3 regions of the Streptomyces formicae genome follow, and region 3 is predicted to be linked to each of the others. Evidence: riboswitches for the same ligand, from Rfam matches in the RefSeq annotation. Region 3 holds a riboswitch; each other region holds the start of a gene.
What was found. Region 3 has a riboswitch for cyclic di-AMP ahead of KY5_RS01875 (C40 family peptidase). Riboswitches for the same ligand answer to the same signal wherever they lie in the genome.
Positions count from the first base shown of each region.

Region 1: another riboswitch for cyclic di-AMP. It lies ahead of KY5_RS24855 (C40 family peptidase); the one in region 3 lies ahead of KY5_RS01875 (C40 family peptidase).
Region 2: another riboswitch for cyclic di-AMP. It lies ahead of KY5_RS16645 (transglycosylase family protein); the one in region 3 lies ahead of KY5_RS01875 (C40 family peptidase).

Region 1 is NZ_CP022685.1:5,681,728-5,687,192, forward strand. Features, by position in the region: gene KY5_RS24845 (hypothetical protein) at 1-347, shown strand, start outside; gene KY5_RS24850 (MerR family transcriptional regulator) at 566-1,486, shown strand; gene KY5_RS24855 (C40 family peptidase) at 1,525-2,733, opposite strand; cyclic di-AMP (ydaO/yuaA leader) riboswitch at 2,741-2,904, opposite strand; gene KY5_RS24860 (ATP-dependent DNA helicase) at 3,148-5,465, shown strand, end outside.
Region 2 is NZ_CP022685.1:3,880,020-3,885,484, forward strand. Features, by position in the region: gene KY5_RS16635 (FtsB family cell division protein) at 1-308, opposite strand, end outside; gene eno (phosphopyruvate hydratase) at 425-1,711, opposite strand; gene KY5_RS16645 (transglycosylase family protein) at 2,077-2,796, opposite strand; cyclic di-AMP (ydaO/yuaA leader) riboswitch at 2,801-3,004, opposite strand; gene KY5_RS16650 (transglycosylase family protein) at 3,199-4,254, opposite strand; gene KY5_RS16655 (cytochrome P450 family protein) at 4,402-5,465, opposite strand, start outside.
Region 3 is NZ_CP022685.1:448,392-453,856, forward strand. Features, by position in the region: gene KY5_RS01865 (ATP-dependent Clp protease proteolytic subunit) at 82-717, shown strand; gene KY5_RS01870 (hypothetical protein) at 725-1,030, shown strand; cyclic di-AMP (ydaO/yuaA leader) riboswitch at 1,440-1,618, shown strand; gene KY5_RS01875 (C40 family peptidase) at 1,622-2,095, shown strand; gene KY5_RS01880 (LysE family translocator) at 2,145-2,762, opposite strand; gene KY5_RS01885 (LysR family transcriptional regulator) at 2,917-3,828, shown strand; gene KY5_RS01890 (ATP-binding protein) at 3,845-4,297, opposite strand; gene KY5_RS01895 (helix-turn-helix domain-containing protein) at 4,573-5,436, shown strand; gene KY5_RS01900 (DUF397 domain-containing protein) at 5,446-5,465, shown strand, end outside.

The DNA of each region.
Region 1 (5,465 bases), 5.2 Mb from region 3:
TACTCATCCATCTCTTCGTCGGCCTGCACATCATCGGCATCGCCTCGCTCCTGGGCGGCTTCCTGACCCAGATGAAGCAGATGGGCCAGGGCACCGCCCGCTTCAGCCCCGCGATGCTGCACGGCGCGCTGACCATGCTCGTCACCGGTGTCGTCCTGGTCGGCCTGAACCAGGCGGACGACAACCCGGTCAACAACCTCAAGATCGGCATCAAGATGGCCGTGCTGATCGTGATCCTCGCGCTGGTCTATGTGAAGCGGGACGAGGAGAAGGTCGACAAGGGGATGTTCGGGGCGGTGGGTCTGCTGACCGTGGCGAACATCTTCATCGCGGTGCTCTGGACCTGAGTTTTCCGCCCTCTACGCGCGCGTGGCCCGCATCCCCTGGAGGATGCGGGCCACGCGCGCGTAGAGGGTGCTTCGCGTAGAGGGTGCTTTTCGGTCGGCCGGGGTTGCACCTTCCGTAGCGGCATGTGGTGCGGTGGACCTGCGCCCCGATCACTGCTTGCCCGATTACTACTTGCCTGATCCCTACGTCCCGATCCCTTGAGGAAAGGCCCCGGCTCATGCGTTCGTCTTTCACGCCGCCCCGCCAGGTCAAGATCGGGGACGCGGCGGCCTTCGTCGGCAGCACGCCACGAGCGATTCGCCACTACCACGAGATCGGTCTGCTCCCCGAGCCCGAGCGGGGCGGCGACGGCCGTCGCCGCTACGGGTACGAGGACATGATCCGCCTGCTGTGGATCCGCAAGACCGCCGACGCCGGGATCGCCCTGGACGACATCCGCGACGCCTTCACCACCGACACCGCCTCTGCCGGGGCGGACGGCGGGGACGGCGGAGACGGCATCGCGGGCGTCCTGGAGCGGCTGGAGGAAACCCTCGCCGAGCAGGAGGCGGAAGTGCGGCGGCAACGGGCCGCCGTGCGGCGGATGCGCACCGAGGGCAGCCGGACGGGCCTGCTCTCCGACTTCGTCACCGCACGCCTCAAGGACCTGCCGGAGGGCTCCCTGCGCCAGGCGGACCTGGACGGTCTGCTGGTCACCGAGCGGATCTTCGGTCCGCTCGGCGCGGCCGTCCAGGCCACCCGCTTCATCGCCCTGGCCACGCATCCCGCTCTGCGGAAGGAATCCGACCGCATCGAGGACGCCGAGGAGGCGCTCGACGACAGCGTCGCCGTCGACGATCCACGGGTGGCTCAAGTGGCCGTCGAGCGGCACGCCTTCGAGAACGCCCTCTACGCCGTCATCGAGGAGTCCGGCCTGGCCGCGGACGACGACGCCCTCTTCGACGCCTGGGACGCCCTGCACCCTGCTACCGCCGCTGACGGCGAGGACGAGGCCGACCTCGGCTCAGGCGGGCGGCAGGCCGACTCCATGAGCGTCCTCGAAGCCACGGGCAAGATGCCCTACGACTTCTCCCCGGCCCGCCTGCGCTGTATGGAACTGGCCGAAGAACTGTCCGCCCAAGACCCACCCGCACCCTGAGACCTCGCCGATCGGCCCCTTCCGTACTCAGGCCGTACTCAGGCGGGACGCACCACGCTGTGGATCGGCATGTAGTAGATCGACTCGACGCGGACGTTCGCGCCCGGCTTCGGGGCGTGGATCATCTTGCCGTTGCCGATGTAGATCCCGACGTGGCTGATGTCGTCGTAGAAGAAGACCAGGTCGCCCGGCTTGGCGTCGGCCGTCTTCACCGTCGTGCCGACCTTCACCTGGTCCCACGTGGTGCGCGGCAGGGAGATCCCGGCGGCCTTCCACGCGTCCTGGGTGAGCCCGGAGCAGTCGTAGGAGTCGGGGCCCGTCGCGCCCCAGACGTACGGCTTGCCGATCTGGGCCTCGGCGAAGTCGATCACCTTCGCGGCCTTGGTGGCGTAGCTGCCGTCCGTGCTCCCCGAGCCCGAACCGGTGCCCGAGCCCGATCCGGAGCCGGAACCCGAGCCGGAACCGGAGTCCTGGCCCCCGTCCTTCTCCTTCTGCTTCTCCTTCTGGGCCGCCTCTTCCGCCTTGCGCTCGCGCTCCGCCTCGGCGGCCTGCTTGCGGGCCAGCTCCTCGGCCTTGCGCTTGGCCTCCTGCTCCTTCTTTCGCTCGATCGACGCGAGCCTGGCCTTCTCCTCCGCGGTCAGCTCCGACAGGAGCTTGCGGGCCTCGCCCAGCTTCTTCTGGACGGTCCGCTTGCTCGTCCTGAGGTCGTCCCGCGAGTCGGTCAGCGTCTTGAGGCTCTTCGCCGCCTTCGTGCGCTGCTTCGTCGCCGAGACCTGCTCGGTCTGGTAGTCGTCGACCGCCTTCTTCTGGCGCTCGGTGAGCCGGTCCGACAGGTGGTTCTGGTCGAAGTAGCCCTGCGGATCGTTGGCGAGCATCATCGTCGCCGTCTCGGAGACGGCGCCGGTGCGGTACTGCGCGGCGGCGAAGGAGCCGAGCTCCTGGCGGGCCTCGTTCAGCTTCTCGGTGCGCTTGGCCACGTCGTCCAGGAGATGGTCGACCTTCTTGCGCTGCTTGCCGGTCTTCTCCTTGGCCGAGTTGTACTTCTGGGTGGCCACGCCCGCCTGGTGGTAGAGGTCGTCGACCTTCTTCTGCACTTCTTCGAGGCTGGGCTTCGTCGGCGCTGAGGGGGCCGCCTGCGCGCTCTGCGACAGGAGTGCCACCGAGGTGAGGGCGGCCGTGGTGATGCCGATGGCGGGGGCCGTGCGTTTACCGGCTGCCCGGGTCCGCGGCTTGCGGTGCGACGCCAAGAGAGGCGACTCCTTCCGTAGACCGCCTACCGGGTTAGCTGTCGGGTTCGGGCGGACGATCCGGAAGGTTGCCCTACGGTCCCGTACGTCGTGCTTCGTACGGGGCCGATTCACCCCAAGGTCTTGGTGGGTCCCCGGCTCCGACCATGTCGAACTCGGCGGAGGCCACCCGTTCCCGGCGGGGTTCGCCGGTGGGGGGACGAGCAGCCCGCGCAGCACGCTAGCCAACTCGTGTGGCCCGTGTGAAGGTTGATGTTCGATATGCCCGATACATTTTCGTGACTTTTCGAAGCGCCCGATGGGGGCATGCCGCGCGAAAGCGGAGCGTGACCGCCCGGGGGCGGGACGTCATCGGGCGGAGGTGGCCGGAACCCGGGGCGGGTTGTCAGTGGGGCCGCCTAGACTCGGGAGGCGATGAGCAGCCTCTTTGATGACAGCTTCCTGGCGGACCTGCAGCCCTCACGGGCCGCGGACGAAGAGCCCCCGCCGCCACCCGAGGACACCGCTCCGGAGCCCGTTCCGGACGATCTGTTCGACGGGAAGTTCGACGCGCCCATGACCCGGGACACGCACTACCGCGGTGGTGCCCCGCGCCCGGTCATCGACCCGGCGACGCTTCTCGACGGTCTCAACGAGAACCAGCGCGCGGCCGTCGTGCACGCGGGCTCCCCGCTGCTCATCGTCGCCGGTGCCGGTTCCGGCAAGACCCGCGTGCTGACCCACCGCATCGCGTACCTCCTCGCCGAGCGCGGCGCCCACCCCGGCCAGATCCTCGCGATCACCTTCACGAACAAGGCCGCGGGCGAGATGAAGGAGCGCGTCGAGCAGCTCGTCGGCCCCCGGGCGAACGCGATGTGGGTGTCGACGTTCCACAGCGCCTGCGTCCGCATCCTGCGCCGCGAGTACAAGAAGCTGGGCTTCACGTCCTCCTTCTCGATCTACGACGCCGCGGACTCCAAGCGTCTGATGGCCCTGGTCTGCCGCGATCTGGACCTCGACCCGAAGAAGTTCCCGCCGAAGTCCTTCAGCGCCAAGATCTCCAACCTGAAGAACGAGCTGATCGACGAGGAGGACTTCGCGGGCCAGGCCGCCGACGGCTTCGAGAAGACCCTCGCCCAGGCCTACGCGATGTACCAGTCCCGCCTCCGCGAGGCGAACGCACTGGACTTCGACGACCTGATCATGACGACGGTCCACCTCCTGCGCGCCTTCCCCGACGTCGCCGAGCACTACAGGCGCCGCTTCCGGCACGTCATGGTCGACGAGTACCAGGACACCAACCACGCGCAGTACGCCTTGGTGCGCGAGCTGGTCGGCCCCTCCGGAGGCGAGGGCGACGACCCCGGCGAGCTCTGTGTGGTGGGTGACGCGGACCAGTCGATCTACGCCTTCCGCGGCGCCACCATCCGCAACATCCTCCAGTTCGAGGAGGACTACACGGACGCGACGACGATCCTCCTGGAGCAGAACTACCGCTCCACGCAGACGATCCTGACCGCCGCGAACGCGGTCATCGAGCGGAACGAGAGCCGCCGCCCGAAGAACCTGTGGACCAACCAGGGCGCGGGCGCGCGCATCACGGGATACGTCGCGGACACCGAGCACGACGAGGCGCAGTTCGTCGCCGACGAGATCGACCGGCTCACCGACGCGGGCGACGCGAAGGCGGGCGACGTCGCGATCTTCTACCGTACGAACGCGCAGTCCCGTGTCTTCGAAGAGATCTTCATCCGCGTCGGCCTGCCCTACAAGGTCGTCGGCGGCGTGCGCTTCTACGAGCGCAAGGAGGTCAGGGACGTCCTCGCGTACCTGCGCGTGCTCGCCAACCCCGAGGACGCGGTGCCGCTGCGGCGCATCCTCAACGTCCCCAAGCGAGGCATCGGCGACCGCGCCGAGGCGATGATCGACGCGCTGTCCCAGCGCGAGAAGATCTCCTTCCCGCAGGCGCTGCGCCGCGTCGACGAGGCGTACGGCATGGCCGCCAGGTCGACCAATGCCGTCAGGCGTTTCAACACGCTGATGGAGGAGCTGCGGACCATCGTCGAGTCCGGCGCGGGCCCGGCGGTCGTCCTGGAGGCCGTGCTCGAACGGACCGGCTATCTCGCCGAGTTGCAGGCGTCCACCGACCCGCAGGACGAGACGCGCATCGAGAACCTCCAGGAACTCGCCGCCGTGGCGCTGGAGTTCGAGCAGGAGAGCGGCCAGGCCGCCGGAGCCACCGAAGCCACCGAAGGCGCGGAGGGCGACGGCGGGGAGAACGCGGCGGACGCGGAGGGTGCCGGGGAGGCGGCCGGTGCCGCGACCACCGGTTCGCTCTCCGACTTCCTGGAGCGCGTCGCCCTGGTCGCCGACTCCGACCAGATCCCGGACGAGGAGGACGACGGCTCCGGAGTCATCACCCTGATGACGCTGCACACCGCCAAGGGCCTCGAATTCCCCGTGGTCTTCCTGACCGGCATGGAAGACGGCGTCTTCCCGCACATGCGCTCGTTGGGGCAGGTCAAGGAGCTGGAGGAGGAGCGGCGCCTGGCGTACGTGGGCATCACGCGCGCGCGTGAGCGGCTCTATCTGACGCGGTCCTCGATGCGCAGCGCCTGGGGCCAGCCCTCGTACAACCCGCCGTCGCGCTTCCTGGAGGAGATCCCGGACACCCACCTGGACTGGAAGCGGACGGGCGCGGTCGGCGCCCCGGCGTCCTCGGGTTCGTCGGGTTCGTCTGGTCCGGCCGGCGG
Region 2 (5,465 bases), 3.4 Mb from region 3:
GCGTACGCGTCGTCCTGCCAGCGCGCCTTCTCGTCGCGCAGCTTCTCGACGTCCTCGTGGCGCTCGGCCTTCTGCCTGCGCAGGTCGTCGATCTCGGCGCGCTGCGAGACGTACTGCCTTATCGGGTACGCGAGCGCGACGACGAGGGAGCAGAGCACGAGCGCGAGGAGCGCGGCGCGTCCGGTGAGGCGGGAGCGGCGGGCCTGGCGCTTGGTCTGGGAGCGGTAGACCCGCTCGGCGGTCTGCTCGCCGAGCAGCCGCAGGCGGGTCGCGGTGGAGAACCGGTCCTTGGTCCCGGCCTTGGCCATGGTTCCGCCTCCCCAGTAGCAGCGCGTAAACGTACGTACGTCCCCGCACACGGTACGGGACCGGGTGCGGGGACGTAGGTAACTACGTGGCTACTCCGTGGCTACGAGAGCGCTGCTCAGCCCTTGAAGCGCGGGAACGCGCTGCGACCGGCGTAGACGGCCGCGTCGTCGAGGATCTCCTCGATGCGCAGGAGCTGGTTGTACTTGGCGACGCGGTCCGAGCGGGCCGGGGCGCCGGTCTTGATCTGACCGCAGTTCACGGCGACCGCGAGGTCGGCGATGGTGACGTCCTCGGTCTCGCCGGAGCGGTGGGACATCATGCACTTGAAGCCGTTGCGCTGGGCCATCTCGACGGCGTCCAGGGTCTCGGTCAGCGAACCGATCTGGTTGACCTTGACGAGCAGGGCGTTGGCGGAGCCCTCCTCGATGCCGCGGGCCAGGCGCTCCGGGTTGGTGACGAAGAGGTCGTCGCCGACGATCTGGACCTTGTCGCCCAGGCGCTCGGTGATGACGTTCCAGCCGGCCCAGTCGTCCTCGTACAGCGGGTCCTCGATGGAGACCAGCGGGTACGCGGAGACGAGCTCCTCGTAGTACTCGGTCATCTCGGCGGCCGAGCGGGACTTGCCCTCGAACTCGTACTTGCCGTCCTTGTAGAACTCGGACGCGGCGACGTCGAGCGCCAGGCCGATCTGCTCGCCGGGGACGTAACCGGCCTGCTTGATGGCCTCGATGATGAGGTCGAGCGCGGCGCGGTTCGACTCCAGGTTCGGGGCGAAGCCGCCCTCGTCGCCCAGGCCGGTGGAGAGGCCCTTGGTCTTCAGCACCTTCTTGAGGGTGTGGTAGACCTCGGCGCCCCAGCGAAGGGCCTCGGAGAAGGACTCCGCGCCGATCGGGGCGATCATGAACTCCTGGATGTCGACGTTGGAGTCGGCGTGCGACCCACCGTTCAGGATGTTCATCATCGGGACGGGCAGCAGGTGCGCGTTCGGGCCGCCGAGGTAGCGGAACAGCGGCAGGTCGCTGGCCTCGGAGGCGGCGTGCGCGACGGCGAGGGAGACGCCGAGGATGGCGTTGGCGCCGAGCGAGCCCTTGTTGTCGGTGGCGTCCAGGTCGAACATGGCCTGGTCGATCAGGCGCTGCTCGGTGGCGTCGTAGCCGACGAGCTCCGGGCCGATCTGCTCGATGACGGCGAGGACGGCCTTCTCGACACCCTTGCCCTGGTAACGGTTGGGGTCACCGTCACGGAGTTCGATGGCCTCGAAGGCACCGGTGGAGGCACCGGACGGAACGGCGGCACGACCCGTGCTGCCGTCGTCGAGGCCGACCTCGACCTCGACCGTGGGGTTGCCTCGGGAGTCCAGGATTTCCCGGGCTACGACGACGTCGATGGACGGCACGAGCATCTCCTTCTGGGATATGACGCATTTACGCGGGGCCGCTTCAGCCCTGCGTCTCACGAGCCTAACGGGCTCCGGGGCTTCCACCAGCCGACCGCCCGTCCCGTGGGACGGGCGGGGGCCCAAATACCCGGGAAACGGGACGGAAGGCCGTGTTTCTACTGGCCGGTAGCTCGCTAGGGGCGAACACGGCCGGGGCCGGTCCCGGGGGTCTCGGGGGGGGCGGTCGCGGAGGCAGGATCCGGACATGGCCCCGCCCCGGTGCGTACGGGGGATACGCGCACCGGGGCGGGGAGCCCGTGGGGACGGGGGGGGTGGCCGTGCGTCCGCCGAAGCACGGCCGGGGGGCCTGTGACGGCCGGGTGGGGCCTCTACTTGAGGTGCAGCTGCTGGCCCGGGTAGATGAAGTCGGCGTCGTCGATGATGTCGCCGTTGAGCTTGTAGACCTTCTGCCAGCCGCCCTTGACCTCGTGCGACTCGGCGATCTTGGAGAGGGTGTCGCCGGACTTGACCTTGTACTCGCCGTCGCCCTTCTTGACCGTCTTGCCGGTCGGGGTCTCGACGGTCTTCTTCTTGGTCTCGGTCTGCGGCGTGGGCTGCGGCTTCGGCGCGGCCTGCGGGGCCTGCTGCTGCGGGGCGGCCTGCTGCTGCGTCTTCTGCGGCTGCGGCTTGGCCTGCTGCTGCGGGGCCTGCTGCTGCGAGCCGCCACCGTTGTACGCGGCACCGGAGAGACCGACGCCACAGCTCGGCCAGGCACCCTTGCCCTGGCCCGCGAGGACCTTCTCGGCGATCTCGATCTGCTGGGCCTTGGAGGCCTTGTCGGCGGTCGGCGCGTACTTCGTACCGCCGTACGCGGCCCAGGTGGACGGCGAGAACTGCACGCCACCCTGGTAGCCGTTGCCGGTGTTGATGGACCAGTTGCCGCCGGACTCGCACTGGGCGACGGCGTCCCACTCGGCGCCGGTGGCGGCGGAGGCCGAACCAGCGGCCATCAGCGGGGCCGCCACGGCGGCACCGGTGACACCGGCGAGCGTGACGACACGGGTGGCCTTGGACGGGCGGCGGTGCTTGCCCTTGCTGGAAAACAGCATGAGTTGATCCCCTCACCGACGCCTGCGAGGTGAGCTGTCGGGTTCGGGCCGATGTGGTTGCCCGGCCGCACTCCCTCGAGTGCGACTTAACCCCTAGCCGTTTCCCTCCGTCTCACGACCGCTCAGCCTCTCGGCTGCTCGGCCCCTCAACGGACGGGCCCGGCACTTACCTTGGGTCCCCCGCTCCTGCCTACGGCGCTCAAAGCGACGACTGTTCCCGTCCGGCCGTTGGCAGGATTCGGCGTACCGACCGGCGGGGCTCACCAGTGGCGAGCGGTGACGACCGTAGACACGCGGTCGCCGGAATTTCAAAGACGATCAGGGCTTCTGAGACCCATCTCTCACTCGCGCCAAACCGGACATACGACGCGAAGACCCCGCCCGACTCTTCGTCAACTTCCCTTACTTTTCGCCCAAATCGAGGCTCTGACCGGGGAGAATGAGGTCCGGGTCGTCGCCGACGGTCTTCTTGTTCTCGGCATAGAGCGTGGGCCAGCCACCGTCGACGCCGAGGTCGTCCGCGATCACCGAGAGGTTGTCGCCGGAGCGGACCGTGTACGTCCCCTCGGCCGTCTTCCCCGAGCGGTCGCCGCCGCGCGAGGCGTGCCGTCCGGTGCGGTCCTTGCCGTCGCCTCCGGAGGGCCGCTCGTCGGCGCTGTCGCCCCGGTGGCGGCCGGGGGCGGAGTCGTCGGAGGGGGCGGTGGAGTCCTCGGGCTCGGGCGAAGTACTGCCCTTCTCTCCGGACTTGCCGGAGTCGCCCGCGTCGCCCTTGCCGTCCGTCTCGTCCTTGTCGCTCTTGTCGCCCTTGCCCGGCTTGTCGTGATCCTTGTCTCTCGACGCGTCGGACGTGTCGGACGCGTCGGAGGGGTCGGCCGGGTCGGACGGGTCTACGGAGTCCGAGGAGTCCGAGGAGTCCCCGGAAGGCTTGTCGGAGGGCTTACCGGAAGGCTTCTCCGACGGCTTCTCCGAAGGCTTGTCGGAGGACTTCTCGCCCGTCTTGTCCTTCCCGTCGGACCCGGGGTCCGCGGAGTCGGAGGGGACGGGTGTCAACGGTGCGCCCGGGTCGACGTCGGCGGCCGCGCCGTCATCGGTGAGACCGGCGATCGGGGCACAGCTCGGCCAGGCGGCGGGCCCCTTGTCGTCGAGGACCTTCTCGGCGACGGCGATCTGCTGCGACTTGGACGCCTGGTCGGCGCTCGGCGCGTAGTCCAGACCGCCGTAGTTCTCCCACATCTCCTGGGAGAACTGGATTCCGCCGTAGTACCCGTTGCCCGGGTTGGCGCTCCACGCGCCGCCGCTCTCGCACTCGGCGAGCTTGTCCCACGTCGCGGTGTCGGCGGCGCTCGCGCTCGTCGCGCCGAGCAGCGGGATGGCGATGGCGGATCCGGTGACTCCTGCCGCGACGATGAGGGCCGGGGCTTGGCGGGGGCGTCGGTGACGACCATTGCCGGAGAGCATGCGGTTGCCTTTCACGAGACTAATGCGGCGACAGGGGCACCGGGTGCCCGAGTCGACGTGAACGTAGTCGCACTCGAACGCTTGTCACAAGTCGATGCAGCGGAGATCACGTGAAAGTCACAGTCTTGACGCCCCGTCAGCTGAGGCTCAGTCGGACACCGTTCTCTGTGCGGGTGCGAACTCCACGGGCAGCGTCCGCAGTCCCCGCATGATCAGCCCGCCACGCCACCGCAAATCGGCAGGATCCACCGCGAGTTGCAGGTCGGGAAGGCGTCGCAGGAGCGTCGCGAGGGCGGTCTGCCCCTCCAGACGGGCGAGCGGGGCGCCCAGGCAGTAGTGGATTCCGTGCCCGTATCCGAGGTGCTGGTTGTCACGCCGGGACAGGTCCAGGGTGTCGGGCTCGGCGAACCGCGCGGGGTCGCGGTCGGCGGCCGCGAGCACCACGAGGACGGGGTCGCCCGCGGCGATGTCCTGCCCGCCGACGGTCAGCGCCTCGGTGGCGAACCGCCACGTGGCGAGCTCGACGGGCCCGTCGAAGCGCAGCAGTTCCTCGACGCCGGTCTCCAGGAGGTCGGTGTCTCCCTCTTCCAGCGCGCGCTGGAGCCGCTCGCGCTGCTCGGGGTGGGTGAGCAGCGCGTACATGCCGTTGCCGATGAGGTTGACCGTCGTCTCGAACCCGGCGAAGAGCAGGATGAAGGCCATCGCGGCGGCCTCGTTCTCCGTGAGGTGCTCGCCGTGGTCGGAGGCGCGGATGAGGCCGGAGATGAGGTCGTCGCCCGGGTCGAGCCGCTTCCTGTGGATCAGCTCGGCGAGGTAGCCGCGCATCTTCTTCACGGACCGGGCGACACCGCCCCTCGGCCCGCCGCCGTGCCGGATCATCATGCCCGCCCAGTCGCGGAAGTCGTCCTGGTCCTCGCGCGGGACGCCGAGCAGGTCGCAGATGGCGTAGATGGGGAGCGGGAAGGCGAACTCGTGGATGAGGTCGGCTTCGCCCTTCTCCGCGAAGGCGTCGATGAACGCGTCCGTCAGCTCCTGCACGCGCGGTGCGAACTCGGCGACGCGGCGCGGCGTGAACGCCTTCGACACGAGCCGCCGCAGCCGGGTGTGGTCCGGCGGGTCGATGTTCAGCAGATGCGTCATGAGGTTGGCGCCGCGCTCGCCCGGGATCCCCGTCTTGCTCTTCGCGTGCGCGGGCTCGTCGTGGTGCGCCG
Region 3 (5,465 bases):
GTACGTCCTGTACATTTTTTACAGATCCCTGCGGAGTGCTGCGAAGAGAGGCGTCCCATGAACCGTCCGTCGAACCACCCGGTGAACCGTCCGTCCGCCCGTTACGTCCTGCCCGAGTTCACCGAGCGCACGAGTTCGGGGACGCGGACCCTCGATCCGTACTCCAAGCTCCTCGAAGAGCGGATCGTCTTCCTCGGCACTCCCATCGACGAGACGTCGGCGAACGACGTGATGGCGCAGTTCATGCACCTCGAGCACCAGGCGCCGGAGCGTGACATCTCGCTGTACATCAACTCCCCCGGCGGCTCGTTCAGCGCGATGACCGCCCTGTACGACACGATCCAGTTCGTCACCTGTGACGTGGAGACGACCTGTCTGGGGCAGGCGGCGTCATCCGCCGCCGTGCTGCTCGCCGCGGGCACGCCCGGCAAGCGCTTCGCGCTGCCCGGCGCGCGCGTGCTCATCCACCAGCCGTCCATCGGCGAGCCGGTCCGCGGGCAGGCGAGCGACCTCGCGATCCAGGCCGACGAGATCCTGCGCACCCGGCGGCTCCTGGAGGAACTGCTCGTACGGCACACCGGACAGAGCCCCGAGCGGATCAGCGCCGACATCGAGCGGGACAAGATCCTCGATGCCCCCACGGCCGTCGAGTACGGCCTGGTGGACGGCATCATCCCGAGCCGCAAGAGCACACTGTCCGCGCACGACGGGAGGTGAGCCCGACATGCTTCCCCACCTCCCGCCCCTGCCCGCGCTGACGCGCGCCGAGGCCGAGTTGGTCGACCGCTACCTCGAAGTCGTCGACCTGGTGGGCCGGATCAACCCGGCAAGGGGCGAACTCACCTACGGAGGACTGCGCGCGGCCCAGGCCCTGGTGACCAGCGCGAAGGACCTGCGGGACGCGCTGACCCTGATGCACCGGCGCGGCGAGAGCGAAGTGCACGCGCCCACGCTGGCCCGCGCGCTGCGCGTGCTCGACGGCGAGCGAAGGACCCGCCGCGTCACCGTGCCACCCCCGTCACAGAGTTGATCACGCCCCTCGGCCAGACCCCTGTGGCTATGCGCCCGTTGACCGCCACCGAAGGCCCGAAACCCGTCGCGCCGCACTCTCCGGAACGTCCGGAGCCGTGTTGAAACGGACCAGACGAGCTACCCCGAACGGCGTAGCGAAGGGTCCGCCAAGGCGTGGTCGAGAGTTGCGTCAGAGGTGTACGAGGAGTGCGGAACGGACCATTCCGGTGCTGGTCGAACCGTCGTCGGCCACCCGGACGGCTGCCCCTTTCGGGCGGTGTCCACCTGAACGGGTCAGTCGTGAGGAGCCTCACAAAACGCCGTTTCGGCTCGGTTTTTTCGCCCTTGTCGGGTCAAGATCCTCTCCGACGACAAGCCCCCGCCACAGCGGCGGGGCGGTCCGGGCGGACGCCGAGTCCTGCCGCCACCCGGATGACCGGTCGACATCGGTGCAACGGCAGGAGTGGAGGACCCAAGCACGGCGGGCCCGTCCGGAAGGTCCGGACGACGCGCCCTTGGGGTGAAGCCGCAGAGCACGACGCGGCCGGGCATCTTCGCCTGCCCGAACCCGACAGGTCATCTTTCACAGGCGGCTGACGAAGGGTTGCGCATGACTGCGCTGAATCATGTTCCGTCGCTGCTCAGCAGGACGGGGGCCGCTTCGGCCCTCACGCTCGCCGTCGTAGGCGGCACCGTGGTGGCCCCCGGGCTCACCGGGGAAGCGCAAGCGGCCACTCACGGGACGAAGGCGCTCAAGATCGCGGCTTCCAAGAAGGGCTCCCCCTACCGCTACGGCGCGGCGGGACCCAACCGGTTCGACTGCTCGGGCCTGACGCTCTACTCGTTCAAGAAGACGGGCAAGAAACTGCCGCGCACCGCCGCCGCGCAGTACAACAAGACCAAGCACATCTCCAAGTCCCAGCGGACCCGCGGCGACCTGGTGTTCTTCCACTCCGGAAGGAACGTCTACCACGTCGGGATCTACGCGGGTAACGGCCGCATCTGGCACGCGCCCAAGCGGAACACCGTGGTGCGCCTGGAGAAGATCTGGTCCAAGAGCGTCTGGTACGGCCGGGTCCGCTGACCCTCGCCGCGACCGTCCTGTCCCCCGAGCACTCCGGAGTGCTCGGGGGTCAGGCCAGAACGGGCTCCACCAGGAGCACCAGACCCAGCACGCCGAGCGCGACACCGGTGACCGCCTCGATGGCACGGGCCGTACGGGGCCTGCGCAGCCACCTGCCGAGCCGGTCGACGAGCAGGGCCACCGCCGGGAACCACAGCAGGGCGAGCGCCACCACGATGGACGCGAGCAGCAAGGTCCTGGGCATCGCGGGACTGCCCGCGGGCACGAACTGGGGCAGCACGCTCAGGAACGTGATCGACGCCTTGGGGTTGAGGGCGTTGGTCAGGAAGCCTTCCCGCAGACCACCGGCCCGCGCCGTCAGCACGTCCTGCGCCGTCTCACGCGGTCGTGCCGCCGAGCGCAGCGCGCGATGGGCGAGGTACAGCACATAGGCGGCGCCGACCAGTTGGAGCGCCCGGAAGAGCGCGGGGACCGCGGCGAGCACCGCGGCGACGCCCGCGACCGCGAGGGCCGTGTGCACCAGGAGTCCGGCCGCGACCCCGATCGCACTGGCCACGCCCGCCCGCCGGGAGGCGAGGGAGTTGCGTACGACGACGGTGAAGTCGGCACCGGGCATGGCGACCATGCCCGCGGCGAACAGGGTGAAGGCGACCAGTTGTGCGTCCATGCCGCCCAGCCTGCCGGTCCCGAGCCTTCAACGGGTATGTGGAATATCCTGACCGTGACTTAAGCAGCCGTTTAGTCTCCGGGTCTGCGGGCCGGGATCCGGGTGGCCTGCCGCCGGAGCCGTACGCGCGCCCTTCGCGCCGCAAGGAGCTGCCATGTACGACCCCACGCGGCTCGCCGCACTCGTCGCGGTCTCCGAGGCCGGTTCGATCACCCGGGCCGCCGAGCGGCTCGGCTACACCGTGCCCGCCCTCTCGCAGCAACTGGCCAAGCTGGAGCGGGAGGCAGGGACGGCGCTGCTCGTACGCCATCACCGCGGGGCGCGGCTGACCGGCGCGGGCGAACTCCTGGCGGCCAGGGCCCGCCGGGTACTCGACGAGATGGAGCGCGCCCGGCACGAACTCGCGCAGCTCGCGGGCCTGTCGGGCGGCAGGCTCCGCGTCGGCACCTTCACGACCGCGGGCATCCATCTGCTGCCGCCCGTCCTGACCGCGTTCCGCAGGGCCCACCCGGACGTGGAACTGACCGTCGCGGGGTACGAACCGCCGTTCGGTGTCGCGGCGGTGGCGGCGGGCGAGGTCGATCTGGCTCTCACCCACGCCTACGAGCCCGCCGACGCGGTGCCGCTGCCCGCCGCCGTCTCCGCCGAGCGGATCCTCGTGGAGGAACTGGTCCTGGTGACGCAGCCGGGGCACGCCCTTGCGAGCGGCACGGCACGGCTGCCGCTGGAGGCCCTCGCCGGGCAGCCGCTGATCAGCATGGCGCCGACGCATCCGCCCCGACAGGCCGTGGAGCGGGCGCTCGCACGGGCCGGTGCGACGCCCTCGGTGCTGGTCGAAACGCCGGGCTACGCCCTGGTCTGCGCGCTGGTCAGCGCCGGGCTCGGCATCGCCGTGGTGCCGGAGATGGTGGCGCGGACCGCCGCCACCCCGGTCGGCACGCGCCTGCTGGAACCGGGCGACCTGCGGCGCACCATCTCCGTCGTCCACCGCACCGACGAGTCGACCGCCGCCGCGGACTCGTTCCGGGCGCTGCTGCGCGGGGCCTACGGCCGCTCAGTGGGCTGAGTCGGGGCGGGCGGGGTCAGCGGGCCGGGTCGCGGGGCCTGCCCTCGACCGGCGCCGTCCACGGCAGGGCGATCCAGACCGTCTTGCCGCCCTCCTCCGTGGGGCTGACGGACAGCCTGCCGCCGCACTCGGCGGCGAGCCAGCGGATGATCACCATGCCCCGGCCGTTGTCCTGCTGGACGGCGGCGGGCAGCCGCTTGGGGTAGCGGGGGTGGCTGTCGGTGACGCCGATCCGCAACTGTTCGTCCCGGTCGAGTTCGAGGCCCACGGTGAAGGTCGGCGACTGGCCGAGGGTGTGCTGCACGGCGTTCGTCGCGAGCTCGGAGACGATCAGCCTGATCGTGTCCGCCACGTCGGCCTCCGCGGGGAGGCCCCACTCCATGAGCACCCGCGAGACGTACTTGCGGGCCGCGGGGACCGAGGCGGGATCGCTCGGCAGGGTGACGGATGCTTCCTGGTGATCTGCCATGGCGACGCTGTCCCTTTCCCACCGGGACTGGTCTCGCCGACTCGTGGCGGATGACTCGAGGACAATCCCGGACTGGTGCTATCGCGCCAGCCTGCCACTCCTTGGCCGGTCACGGGTGGCGATCCACCGAGATGTGCATATATCTGTCGCTCGAAGCGGTGAACTCTGCAACGACAGACCGTATTTGGGCGGGACACCGGCACTTCCTCTACTGTCGCCTATTGCCCCCACCCAGCCGCCGCCTCACCGACGGCTCCGTCCGGAAGGAGACGGGCATGCAGTACGGGCCCGCGGTGCGTCGCCGCCAACTCGGCGCGGAATTGCGCACCCTGCGCGGCCTGGCCGGACTCACCAGCAGCGAGGCCGCGGCCAAGGTCGGCTGGCACCAGTCGAAGGTCAGCCGGATCGAGACGGGACGCAGCGGCGTGAAGGCCCCCGACGTGCGCCTGCTGCTCGAGGCGTACGACGTGAAGGACCCCCATCTCATCGAACGCCTGGCCGCGTTGGGCGGGTCCGACGAAGCGGGCGCGGGGCGTCACCACTGGTGGAAGGCCTACCGCGACCTGCTGCCCGCGACCTATCGCGACTTCATCAGCCTGGAATCGCAGGCGAGTTGGCTGCGCACCCTGGAAACCAGCGTCGTGCCCGGCCTGTTGCAGACCGCGGACTACGCCCGCGCGGTGACCAGGGCCGCGCTCGGCGGGCTGCCCGAGGAGCAGGTCAACGCCCTGGTGGAGGTGCGGCTCGCCCGCCAGGACGTACTGCGCGCGGATCCGCCGCTGCGGCTGAGCGTGGTGCTCGACGAGGCGGTGCTGCGCCGCCCGGTGGGCGGGGAACGGGTCTTCGCGGGGCAGCTCGCGCGGTTACGGGAGTCGGCACACCTGCCCCATGTGCGGCTTCAGGTACTGCCGTTCGCCGCCGGAGAGCACGTTGGCCTGATCGGGCCTTTCGTTATTTTCTCATTTCCGAACATTGCTGATCTGGATCTGGTTGTTCTCGACCATTTGACGAGTAGCCTCTACCTCGAACGGAAAGAAGACCTCCAGGCATACACGGAGGCCTTCAACTCCCTTCAGGAACAGGCGCTATCACCAGAGGACTCAACGGATTTCATCGCCGGGCTAGGCGGTGGCGCATAAGGAGGCACCATGACCGAACTGCCTCGACA